Regions from separate parts of the Agrobacterium fabrum str. C58 genome, predicted to be linked through region 2. Evidence: predicted binding sites of a transcription regulator. Region 2 holds the regulator's gene; each other region holds the start of a gene.
The links. Region 2 encodes LexA, which represses DNA repair genes until DNA is damaged. Its sites were predicted from a motif close to TGTTCNNNNTGTGTTCNG; they were not measured.
Positions count from the first base shown of each region.

Region 1: the regulator LexA is predicted to act here: its motif matches at 1,608-1,625, upstream of ruvC (crossover junction endodeoxyribonuclease RuvC).
Region 3: the regulator LexA is predicted to act here: its motif matches at 1,358-1,375, upstream of ATU_RS01755 (DNA recombination protein RmuC).
Region 4: the regulator LexA is predicted to act here: its motif matches at 1,371-1,388, upstream of ATU_RS24420 (ImuA family protein).

Region 1 is NC_003063.2:803,216-806,281, reverse strand. It holds gene ATU_RS17300 (methyl-accepting chemotaxis protein) at 1-1,420, opposite strand, end outside; gene ruvC (crossover junction endodeoxyribonuclease RuvC) at 1,667-2,179, shown strand; gene ruvA (Holliday junction branch migration protein RuvA) at 2,207-2,824, shown strand; gene ruvB (Holliday junction branch migration DNA helicase RuvB) at 2,911-3,066, shown strand, end outside.
Region 2 is NC_003062.2:1,388,603-1,391,668, forward strand. It holds gene ATU_RS06875 (ComEC/Rec2 family competence protein) at 1-610, shown strand, start outside; gene ATU_RS06880 (glutathione S-transferase family protein) at 630-1,307, opposite strand; gene lexA (transcriptional repressor LexA) at 1,568-2,290, opposite strand; gene ATU_RS06890 (amino acid ABC transporter ATP-binding protein) at 2,673-3,066, opposite strand, start outside.
Region 3 is NC_003062.2:359,037-362,102, reverse strand. It holds gene fmt (methionyl-tRNA formyltransferase) at 1-700, opposite strand, end outside; gene def (peptide deformylase) at 745-1,257, opposite strand; gene ATU_RS01755 (DNA recombination protein RmuC) at 1,407-2,600, shown strand; gene ATU_RS01750 (ribokinase) at 2,655-3,066, shown strand, end outside.
Region 4 is NC_003064.2:101,016-104,081, forward strand. It holds gene ATU_RS24410 (SOS response-associated peptidase family protein) at 1-68, opposite strand, end outside; gene ligD (non-homologous end-joining DNA ligase) at 124-1,176, opposite strand; gene ATU_RS24420 (ImuA family protein) at 1,449-2,201, shown strand; gene ATU_RS24425 (Y-family DNA polymerase) at 2,122-3,066, shown strand, end outside.

The DNA of each region.
Region 1 (3,066 bases), on a different replicon from region 2:
TGCGATAGGCGAGGTTGCCGTTCGCCAGCCGGTCAAGCCCCTCATCCAGAGACTGCACGACCATCTGCAGGGTGCCGGCCTCGGCCTCGCGCTCGGCAAGATGCGCGCGCCGGGCCATCTCGGCCTCCTCCCGCGTGCGCGAAGCGGTCTCTTCCATGTCCCGCTGCAGGATGAGTTTTTCACGGAAACTGCCGAGCGCACGCGCCATCCTGCCGATCTCGTCGTTCCGGTCCTGATTGCCGATTTCGGCATCGAGACGGCCGGCGGCGACTTCGCCGGTCAGCCCAGCCAGCTTCTCCAGCGGGGCGAACAGGCGCCGTGCAAAAAATGCTGTCGCTGCACACATGGCAGCAAGAACACAGAGGCCGATCACGGCCAGCGTGCCGGCGATCGAGATGGAGCCTGCGTTCAACTCGCTGCGCAGCATGCTTTCCACCGCGAGATATTTCTCACCGGCGAAGGAAAAGGGGCGGGCATAGGCATTGGCTTCGCCATCCGCGCGGTTGATCTTGGCAATGGTCATGCCCGTCGCGTTCAGGGCTTCGCCATGGAAACCGTAAATGGCCGGGTCGAGGCTGACGAGCTTTTCGCCGTCCACGCCGAGAACCTTGCCATCAGCCGCGATGATGGCTGATTGCTCCGAGCTGCCGGCCGCAATGCCTTTCGTCAGAATCTGGCCGAAAACGTCCACCTTGACGCGGAAGAGAACGATGCCCTTGAACGCGCCAAACTTCACGACCGGAACGCCGAAATAAATCCCGGCCTCCTTTGTCGCAGCATCGATCCGCAGCCCGGAGAAGCTGGTCTGCGCGACATCGTTGACCGCTTTTTCGGCATTCGCCGCGCCGCGCGCGAAGGCTGCGCCAAGGCCGCTTTCCGTCCAGACGCCAGAGGTTACGGTTTCTCCGAAAGCCGGTCCTTTGAGATAGGAATAATAGACCGCACCGGCGGGATCGATGAAGAGCACGTCGTTGAACGGCGTTCCCTTGAGATAACCGGCGATATCCGTCTGAGTCTTTTCATGGGTGGAATAATAAAAGCCACTGGGGCTTTCCGGCTTGATCAGCTTTTCCCTGTCGCCGAAGGGGTTTTCCTTGATGAAGACGCGCTGCAATTCCGCCTTCGCGTCACCGGAGTTCTTCTGCACCGTGGCCCAGCCGCTGCGCATGGAGACGACAGCCATCTGCAGGGATTCGATCTTGGCAATGGAATCCGCCTGCGTCTTCAGCTGCTCCAGGCGCTCCTGAAGCATGTCACCGCGGAAAACGAGAATGCTCTCCATGGATTTCGACGCCTGCTCCTCGAGAACGCCGCTGCTGCTCTGATAGCCGAGAAGCGTCAGAGCCCCGGTCGAGATCGCCATCAACGCCAGGAAAATGACGAGGACCTTGGTGGATATGGAATGAAAACGGTTTAGCATGGCCGATGCAGCCCTCAATGCCGGATCAGTTCCCACGCCATGCATGAATGGCGCCATCGGACGGCTGATGTGGCGAAACTATTGTGCTGCGGATCATCATGTCCGCAGCTCCCCTTTTTGATTTTGTGGAGAACAATGCGGTAGGCGGTTTAAGCAGAGGTAAATGCTGCACTGCAAATTTGAGCAATGTTGTCGTTTTGTTCACTTATCGCTGGCAGGGTCGCAGCCGGAAAGATAAGGTAACTCATGCAAAAGACGATTCGAATCATCGGCATCGACCCAGGACTGCGGCGCACCGGTTGGGGCGTCATCGACACCCTCGGCAACAGCCTGCGGTTTGTCGCCTCCGGCACGGTGACGTCGGATGGCGATATGGACCTCGCCTCCCGGCTCTGCCAGCTGCATGACGGGCTGGCGGAAATCGTGCACAGCCATCAGCCCGATGAAGCAGCCGTGGAGCAGACCTTCGTGAACAAGGATGCTGTCGCCACGCTGAAACTCGGCCAGGCACGCGGCATCGCCATGCTGGTTCCGGCGCGGGCGGGATTGCCGGTCTTTGAATATGCACCAAATGCGGTCAAAAAGGCCGTCATCGGCGTCGGGCACGGCGAAAAGCAGCAGATTCACATGATGCTGAAAATCCTGATGCCGAAGGCCGAATTCAAGGGTAACGATGCGGCGGACGCGCTCGCCATCGCCATCTGCCACGCCCATAATCGCGGCGGTGACAGGATGCGGCGGCTCCTGGCGGCCGGTTAATTTCATTTTTAGTGAGCGGGCGGCATCATGATCGGAAAACTCAAAGGCAGCATCGAGGAAATCGGCGCGGATTACGTGCTGGTGGATGTGCATGGCGTCTGTTACGTCGCCTATTGTTCGGCGCGCACCTTGTCGAAAATCGGCTCCGTCGGGGAAGCGGTTGTCCTGTTCATCGAAACCTATGTGCGTGAAGACCAGCTGAAGCTGTTCGGCTTTGTCTCGGCGCTGGAGCGGGAATGGTTCAATCTGCTGCAAAGCGTGCAGGGCGTCGGCTCGAAAGTGGCACTTGCCGTTCTTTCCACGCTGTCGCCTTCCGAACTTGCCAATGCAATAGCGCTGCAAGACAAAACCATGATCTCACGCGCGCCGGGTATTGGTCCCAAGGTGGCCGTTCGCCTCGTGACCGAGTTGCGCAACAAGGCGCCAGCCTTTGCGGGAGACGCTTCCGCTTCCATCGGGCTCAAGCAGGAGCTTGGAGAGGGTGTTGCCTCCGCGCCGGTCGCGGATGCTGTCTCAGCGCTCACCAATCTCGGCTATTCTCGCGACCAGGCTGCCAATGCGGTTGCCGCCGCGCTGAAAAATGGCGGGGAGGGCGGCGACAGCGCCAAGCTCATCCGGCTCGGCTTGAAGGAGCTTTCGCGGTAGATTTCGTGACACGCGTTGTCGCGATAGTCATGATATAGCGGCTGCGGTCACCTAATTAACTCAAGCAGAATAATGGAATGCCCTGAATGAGCGATGCGGACAGACTGATTACGCCGGAAAAGCGCGGTGAGGATATCGACACCACGTTGCGTCCGCAGTCGCTGGATGATTTTACCGGCCAGGCGGAAGCCCGCGCCAATCTCAAAGTCTTCATCGAGGCTGCCAAGAACCGTGGCGAAGCG
Region 2 (3,066 bases):
GGCGCTTCTGGACGAGGGCAGGGTCTACACCACAAAAACGCGGCCGCAGGGCTTCATCTATGAGCAATGGCAGAGGGCGCTGCTGTTGCCTGAGAAACCGCTCTCACCGGTCCTTCTCAAGACGGGGGTTCCCGCAACCACCATTGCTCTCAGCGCAAAATCGAAGCTGGCGCCGGAGGATATGAAGGCAGTGGCGCGGGAGATGGTAACGACGCTGAGAGATGCGGCGCCTGGCGTCTTCACCTGCAGGACAGGCATTTGGTGTGCGGCGCGTGCGAAAAGCGGCGAGTTTATCATCGTGCTGGAAGATGGCCGATTTGCCGGGAAAGCCTGTGACATCGCCGATATCGTCATCGTCTCCCGCAGAACGTCGTTTACGCAATGCCGCTCGGGAGCCTTGCTGCTCAACCGCGACATATTAAGGCGCATCGGCTCGGTGGAGATAAATTTTGCCGGCAGCGATCAGGCTGGGGTGGTAGGGCGGATGCGCGCAGCAACCGCCGGCACAGACAGGCCGTGGAGCGACCATCGCTTCTACGATTGGAAGAGCGGCCGTTTTGACCATGACGTGCCTGAAGCCGTGACCGGGTTACTGACGGCATCGCAATGAGTGCCGCCAGCATGGTTCGTCATGCCGTGGCGCGCAAATCCGACGTCAATTCGCCAATGCCGCCGATTTCCTCTTCATGCGCGGCATCGCGCCATGTCTCCTTCAGTCCTGCATCATACCATTCGCGCATGGCGGGCAGGGCAAGCAACCGGTCGCAATAGGCCTTCGCCGCCGGCGAAAGATCGGCGCCATAGGTCTGGAAACGGAACGCCACCGGGCAGAAGAAAGCGTCGACCGCCGTGAATTTCTGACCGGCTAGAAACGGTCCGCCGAATTTTGCGAGGCCTTCACTCCACAGCGCATCGATGCGCTTTATATCGGCCGCAAGCCCGGCATCACCGGCTTTGGGTTTTACGCGGATGCCGACCGACATGGGGTAGAGATTGCGAAGCGAGGAAAATCCCGCATGCATTTCACTCGCCGCCGAGCGTGACCAGGCCCGTGCCTGCTTGTCGCCTGCCCAGACGCCCTGATGTCTCTCGGCGAGATATTCGGCAATCGACAGCGTTTCCCAGACCGTCACCCCTTCGTCGACGAGGCAAGGCACCTTGCCGGTCGGCGAAAAGCTGGAGAAGGAAACACCTTCGCCAAAGGGAATGAGTTTTTCATCAAAGGCGATGCCAAGCGTGCGCATCAAAACCCAGGGCCGCAATGACCATGAGGAATAGTTCTTGTTGGCAATATAGAGATCGTACATGGCGTTTTCCCCGATAGAACGCACATTTCTACACCTGCTAAGGAGCCTTGGAATATCGCAAAGAATCCATGGCTCCCATAAGGCCAATTGATGGAGGGGCCGTCATACACGACGGAATTTCGCAGCAACGAGTGCGTTTGCCAATCTCACAAAGAAAAGGCGCATCAATTCAACGGAACGATGCGCCATTCATTTCGAAAGCCAAATCTACCCGTGAAAACCTATTCGGTTTCAGTAATACCGGCAGCAGCCTCCAGCTATCAATGGTAACGGCGTATCAACCCGACCAGCTTGCCCTGAATCTTCACCCGATCCGGTCCAAAAATGCGGGTCTCGTAGGCAGGATTGGCCGCTTCCAACGCGATGGACGCACCCTTGCGGCGGAAGCGCTTCAGCGTGGCTTCTTCATCATCCACCAGCGCCACGACGATATCGCCCGGATTGGCGGTATTACCGTTGCGGATGATGACGGTATCGCCATCAAAAATCCCGGCCTCGATCATCGAATCGCCTTTGACCTCAAGCGCGTAGTGCTCGCCCGAACCCAGCATGTCCACCGGCACGGCCAAATCATGGGTATTGTTCTGGATGGCGGAAATCGGCACACCGGCAGCGATACGACCCATGACGGGAATGGTGGCAGCTCCGGCGAAATCATTGGCAGGCGCCTTCACGGCAGGCGCCGGTTCCGGCTCCTTCGGTTTTCCAAGGCTGCCCTCGATGACGCTCGGCGAAAAGCCGCGTTGCGGCCTTGCGCCCGGCGTATAAGCCTCGGGCAGTTTGATAACCTCCAGCGCTCGCGCCCTGTTAGGTAGCCGGCGAATAAACCCGCGCTCTTCGAGCGCGGTGATCAGCCGGTGGATGCCGGATTTGGAAGCAAGATCGAGTGCGTCCTTCATTTCATCGAAGGAGGGCGGCACGCCGGACTCTTTCATTCTTTCATGAATGAAGAGAAGCAGTTCCTGCTGTTTGCGCGTGAGCATGAGGAAAACACCCTTGAGAATCGTCGTTGAAGTCGCGAAACAAATACAGAACGAACACTATATGTTCCATATGTGTTCCGCAATCCCCTAAAATTTCGTGAAGGATGCATATCGAATCCTGATTCAATCTTCGAAACATGAAGAGATCAGGCCGATGATATAAGTAGCGTTGGGAATAGACGCCGGTCGGGGATTCCGATCGATGAAATTGTCGCGGGAACAGTTTCCAGGTCAGATCACGACCTCGGAGCCGAAGCGGCCTGAACGCGCCGAAGCAACGCAGAGTGATGGCCCTCTCCGTTGCTTCTTTTATTCGCCTTGAAGCGACAGCCTCATGGCGCAAGGTCGATGACTGCGTTTGCCTGACCTGCTCTTCCGCCGGCTATTTCACGCCGTTGGAGAGGAATGCCTGCAGCTCGGGCGTTTGTGGTTTCTCGAAAAGCTGTTTCGAAGCGCCCATTTCCCAGATCTTACCCTGATGCATGAAGACGGTCACATGTGCGACGCTGCGGGCAAAGCTCATTTCATGGGTCACCAGCAACATCGTCATGCCTTCCCGCGCCAGCTGTTCCATGACGAGGAGCACCTCTCCCGTCAGTTCGGGATCGAGAGCGGATGTCACCTCGTCGAACAGCATGACTTTCGGCCGCATCGCCAGCGAACGGGCGATGGCTACACGTTGCTGTTGTCCGCCCGACAGCATGTCGGGATAAGCGTCGAATTTTTCCGCCAGCCCCACCTGCGCCAACACTTTGCGCGCCAGCACATCGGCATCA
Region 3 (3,066 bases), 1.0 Mb from region 2:
GAAACGGCGAAAGACCACGGATGTGGTTATGGACATCCTGTGCGGGCCTTGAAAAATCGATACGGGTCTCACCCTTGTCGATCTTCGCGGCGTAGAGCACGCCCTCTTCCGCCTGCGTGACGAGGGGCAGGTCGTCGGCCTCCAGCTTGGCCATCGCCTGCCGCATCAGCCGCGCACCTGCCAGCATCAGGCTGTCGTGCAGTTCGCCAGCCGTCATATTCTCGTCGATCGCGACCTTCGCGGTAAGCGCGACGGGGCCGGTATCGAGCCCCTTTTCCATTTTCATGACCATCATGCCGGTTTCGGCATCGCCGGCCATGATCGCCCGCTGGATGGGGGCTGCCCCGCGCCAGCGCGGCAGCAGCGAGGCGTGACCATTGTAACAGCCAAGACGCGTGCCGGACAGGATCGCTTCAGGCAGCAGCAGGCCGTAAGCCACGACGACCGCCACATCGGCGTTGAAATCCCGGAACTGCTGGCGATCTTCCTCCGCCTTGAAATTCACGGGCGTCAGTACAGGCAGCCCGAGCAATTCGGCCACCTGATGGACCGGCGACTTCTGCAAATCGAGACCACGGCGGCCGCCGGGACGCGGCGGCTGGGTGTAGACGGCAACGATCTCGTGGCCCGCCTCCACCAATGCACGCAATGTGGGAACGGAGAAATCCGGCGTGCCCATAAAAATGATGCGAAGAGACATCGTAGCCCCCTGCCCTGTCGTCCGTTCCGGCCCAAAAGGACGGATCAGATCTTTGCGCGGGCCGCTTTCGTGAATTTCTTGATGACCATGTCGCGCTTCAGCCGCGAAATATGGTCGATGAAGAGAACGCCGTTGAGGTGGTCGATCTCATGCTGCAGGCAGGTCGCGAGCAGACCATCCGCTTCGACCGTCTGCTGCTTGCCGTCACGCCCGACATATTGCACCGTGAGCGACGCGGGACGCTCCACTTCGGCATAATAGTCGGGAATGGAGAGGCAGCCTTCCTCATAGGTCGAGATATCGTCCGACACTTTGAGGATTTCCGGATTGATGAAAACGACCGGGGTCTTTTCTTCACCTTCGCGTGCCACGTCGATCACCAGCATGCGGCGCGGCACGCCGATCTGAATAGCGGCGAGGCCGATACCGGGCGCATCATACATGGTTTCGAGCATGTCGTCGGCAAGGCGCAGCACTTCGGCGTCCACCTGTTCGATGAGCTTCGATTGCTGGCGCAGCACGGGATCGGGCAAAATGATAAGCGGTTTGATGGTCATGGCTTCCCATAACGTATCTCTCGCGCGGAGGAAATAAAAAACACGAAGGAGAAAACCGCCTCCTGCATCGACCCTGCCCGACTCATTTCCGCCGCAGAAGTGTTCTTGTTTTGATCTTCCGAATCACTGGAAATCTGCTAGATTTAATCATGAACATAGATTTCTCCGTTCTCCTTAATCCCGCGCTGCGGGCCGGCTCCGTCGATATCAGCTTCGGCGCGCTGCTTGTGGCCCTGGTTTTAGGCCTGACCATCACATGGCTGGTCACGACAAACCGCACAAGAAAAGCGGGAGCCGACAGTGAAATCTCCGACCTTTTGAAAACACAGTCCGAATTGCACGGGCGGATCGCGGCCATGGCGGAAACGCTTGGCACACGCCAGACAGAGATGAGCCAGACGCTGAACCAGCGCCTTGACGGCATGTCGCAGCGCCTTGGTGAAACGCTGACGGAGCAGACCCGGTCGACCCATGAGAATCTGAGCCGCCTGCAGGAGCGCCTGGCCGTCATCGATGCCGCGCAGGGCAATATTCAGGATCTGGCGAAGGACGTGGTGGGATTGCAGGCGATCCTTTCCAACAAGCAGACGCGCGGCGCTTTCGGACAGGCGCGCATGGAAACGCTGATCGCCGACGCCCTTCCCGCCGGGGCGTTCCAGCTTCAGCCGACGCTTTCCAACGGTTACCGGCCCGACTGCATCATCAAGATGCCGAACAATGCGCCAGCACTGGTCATCGATGCCAAGTTTCCCCTGGAGGCGTGGAACGCGATCAAGGCGGATGAGACGCCGGAAACCAAACGCGCCGCCGTGCAGCAGTTCCGCCGCGACATGGAAGTGCATATTCGCGACGTGGCCGAGAAATATCTCATTCGCGGCGAAACGCAGGATACGGCCTTTATCTTCGTGCCCTCCGAATCGATCTTTGCCGACATCCACCAGCATTTCGAATATCTCGTGCAGCGCGCCCACCGCGCCCGCGTCGTCATCGTCTCACCCTCGCTTCTGATGCTGTCGGTGCAGGTCATCCAGTCTGTTTTGAAAGACCAGCGCATGCGCGAGCAGGCGCATCTCATCCAGGGCGAAGTGGCGCTGCTCATGGACGATGTGCGGCGGCTGGACGATAGGACGCGCAAGCTGCAAGCCCATTTCGGGCTGGCGCAGAAGGATGTCGACATGATGCTGATCTCCTCCGATAAGGTGCTGGCGCGCGGCCAGAAGATCGAAGGTCTTGATTTTTCGCCGACGGAAAAAGAGGCTTCACATGGCGAAATCGAGCAGACCCGTCGCTTTGCGGAAAACCGAGCCGGCGCGGCCAAATTGCGGGTAGTTGACGACGAGTGATCGTCTCGGGCAAAGTCGCCGCCTTGCTCAAATTTCATACGGACCCAGCGCCCCATGATTACTGTTTTCGGCTCCATCAACATGGACCTCGTCGCCACCGCCAAACGCCTGCCCAAGCCCGGTGAAACCGTGACCGGAGACACCTTCTCCACGGCCGCCGGCGGCAAGGGAGCCAATCAGGCGCTGGCCGCACGGCGTGCAGGTGTTACGGTGAAGATGGCCGGCGCTACGGGTGATGATACCTTTGCCGCGCCGGCGCTGACCTTGCTGCGCGACGCGGGTACCGATCTGTCATTGGTGAAAACCGCGCCCGGCCCGACGGGAACGGCAGTGATCCTCATCGGTGAAGGCGGAGAGAACATGATCTCGGTCATTCCCGCAGCAAATGGCGAAGTCTCCGCATTCGACGCGACAAAGGTCGTGGGCGAGATGGACGCAGGCGATATTCTGATGCTGCAGTTCGAAA
Region 4 (3,066 bases), on a different replicon from region 2:
AGGCTTTCGGCGTCCTGGGCCCATTTTGAGACCCAGTCCTTGTCTTCCATGCGATAAAGGTTGCACATGGCAGCAATTCCTCCGTTGCGACCGAATGCAGTTTGTCAGGTTCCGCCTGTGTCGCTACTCGAGCCTGTAAACGTCGGCATTGTCTTGCCGTTCCCGCAAGCCCTTGTAGGAAGCGTGTCGCAATTTACCGTCGGCTGTCCACGCCCGAAACTCGATCTCTGCAATCAGTGTCGGCTCGACCCAAACGATATCTGTTTTTTCGGTAAAGGGCACAGGCGGCGGCTTTCGTTTCCAGCGCAGCTTGTCGAGCATTTTGCGAAGCCCGATCATCTCGGCTTCTTTGAAGCCCGTGCCGACGTTTCCGACATGGATGAGCTCGTCGCCGCGATAAGCAGCCACCACCAACGAGGCGAACCCGGCAGGCGATGCCATCGATGGCTCGTAACCCACGACCATGAAGGCTTCGCTCTCGATGCATTTGACCTTCACCCAGTCGCCGGCGCGACCGGAACGATAGGGCTGATCCAGATGCTTGCCGACGATGCCTTCAAGACCAAGGCTGCGGATATGCTCCAGCAGGACGTTGGGGTCAGCGTCGAGTGTTTCCGATAGACGAATGGCGCCGTCGTTTGCCTTTATCGTATCCTCGAGAAGATGCCGGCGTGATCGGTACTCCATCTCCCGCAGATCGTGGCCGTCGAGGTACATGAGATCAAAGGCGTAGAGGATGGCATCAGACGCTCGATTGCCAGCCGCCTTGCCCGAAGCACCCAACGATTTCTGAAGCAGCCCAAAATCAGGCCGCCCTTCGTCGTCGAGCACCACCGCCTCGCCATCGATGATCATGGTCGCCGGTCCGAGCGCTCGCGCTGCCTCTGCAATTGCCGGAAACCGATGCGTCCAGTCATGGCCGCCACGCGTCAGGATGCGGACCCCGGTCGGTTCGATATGAACCGCAAGCCGATAGCCATCCCACTTCAGCTCCCAGCTCCATTGATCACCTTGTGGCGGATGGGCCTTCAGTTGCTCAAGTGCCGGCTCGACGCGATCAGGCATCGGATTGAACAGAAGCTGTGGCTGTGCGGGATTGCGCTTCCGACGCGGCTTTGAGCGGATCGGGGCTTCGGTATCACGAAGGAGCGGCTTTGATCTCGGTGGCTTCGTCATGCAGACGAGTTCAGCACGAAAACCTTAAGAAGATTGTGACGCCGCCCATCTATCCCCGATCGGAGTTCGACACGAGGGGAGTGCGGTAAAAATTCTTGTTATCCCTACATCCTTGAATCCTTTTCGAATCTTCGGTTTTGCTAATGTTGGGATAATATTCCTCAACCCAGCGGTGCTTGACTCTTCTGCGGCGGAGGAACAAACAATGAACAAATACAACTTTCGACATGATGTCGATCCTTTGAACACGACCTCGAAGGGAGCCGTGAACGATGACTGCTGCCCATCAGAGGGTGATCTGCGACTTGCGCGAACGCATCGCCTCAATGGAGGGCGGATCCGCGAAACGAGCCGGAACGCTCGCCTTCGATGTTCCCGAGATCGATGCGGCCCTGCCTGGCGGTGGGCTTGCCTATGGGGCGCTGCACGAGTTTGCGGGCGGCGGTTCGGGTACCGTTGATGGCGCGGCGGCTGCGCTCTGTGTCGCTGGCATAGCCGCGCGAACGAAAGGCCCGGTCGTCTGGTGCCTGACGCGACCTGATCTGTTCTTTCCGGGGCTTGCTGAGGTGGGCCTTCACCCCAACCGCGTGATCTTCGTCGAATCCGACAGGGAAGAGGATGTTCTGGCCAATATGGAAGAAGGCTTGTCCTTCGGCGGAATTGGCGCCGTCGTTGGCGAGCTCGTTCGCCTGCCCATGGTCAGTTCCCGTCGCCTGCAGCTGGCAGCCGAACGGACGGGGAGCATGGCGCTCGCGGTCCGGCGATGGCGCAGGCAGTCTGAGGCGAATGATTTTGGCCAGCCGACCGCCTCGACAACAAGGTGGCGGGTGAGCGTGATGCCATCAGAGGAGCTGCCGGTACCGGGGGTGGGCAGGCCTCAATGGTTTCTGGAGTTGATGCGCGTGAAAGCGGGTGAGTGTGCTGAGTTTCTCGTGAGAGCGTGTGATGACAAGGGTCGTATCCATTTATCTTCCGGATCTGCCGACGGATCGAATACGTCGGGCCGATCCCTCCATTCCGCCTGAACAGCCAATCGCCGTGATTGCGAGAAGCGGTTCGAAGCGATGGGTGTCGGCTGCCGATGCCTCTGCGCGCAAGGCAGGCGTTCACGTTGGCATGGCCGCGGCAAAGGCACAGTCGCTGTTTCAGGGTCTCATGCTGATCGACGCAGATCCCGAAGCCGATCGCGTCGCACTTGAGCGCATCACGCTCTGGGCGCTGATGATCTATTCGCCAATCGTCGCCGTCGACGGGATTGATGGTATCGTCATGGATACGGAGGGTGCCGAACATCTGCAGGGCGGCGAGCTTCCCATGGTCACAAAGATTGCAAACCAGTTCCTGGGCAGGAAGCTGACTGCGCGTGTGGCGGTCGCCGACAGCTGGGGTGCTGCTCATGCCTGTGCCCGAGCCATCAGTCGCGAGACGATCGTCATTCCACCGGGCGAGACCGTCCGGGCCGTCGAAAAGCTTTCAATCTCGCTTCTGCGTTTGCCGGCAAAAATCGTGAGCGATCTGCGTATCCTTGGTTTTCAGACGGTCGGCGAGCTCGCAAATACCCCACGTGCCCCGCTTACTCTCCGCTTCGGTCCCGAGATCGGACGCCGTCTCGATCAGATGCTCTGTCGTATCGCCGAGCCTATCGAGCCGATCCGCACCCCTGAACTGGTGGAAGTCTCGAGAGCCTTCGCTGAACCGATTGGCGCTGCCGAAACGATCGACAAATATGTCGGCCGCCTCGTCGTCCAACAGGTTGATGCGCTACAGAAGCGCGGCCATGGTGTCCGCCGTGCTGACCTGATCGTCGAGAAGGTCGACGGTACCAGACAGGCAATCCGTGCGGGAACGGCAAAGCCGGCCCGCGATATCGCCTGGCTGACGAAACTGTTT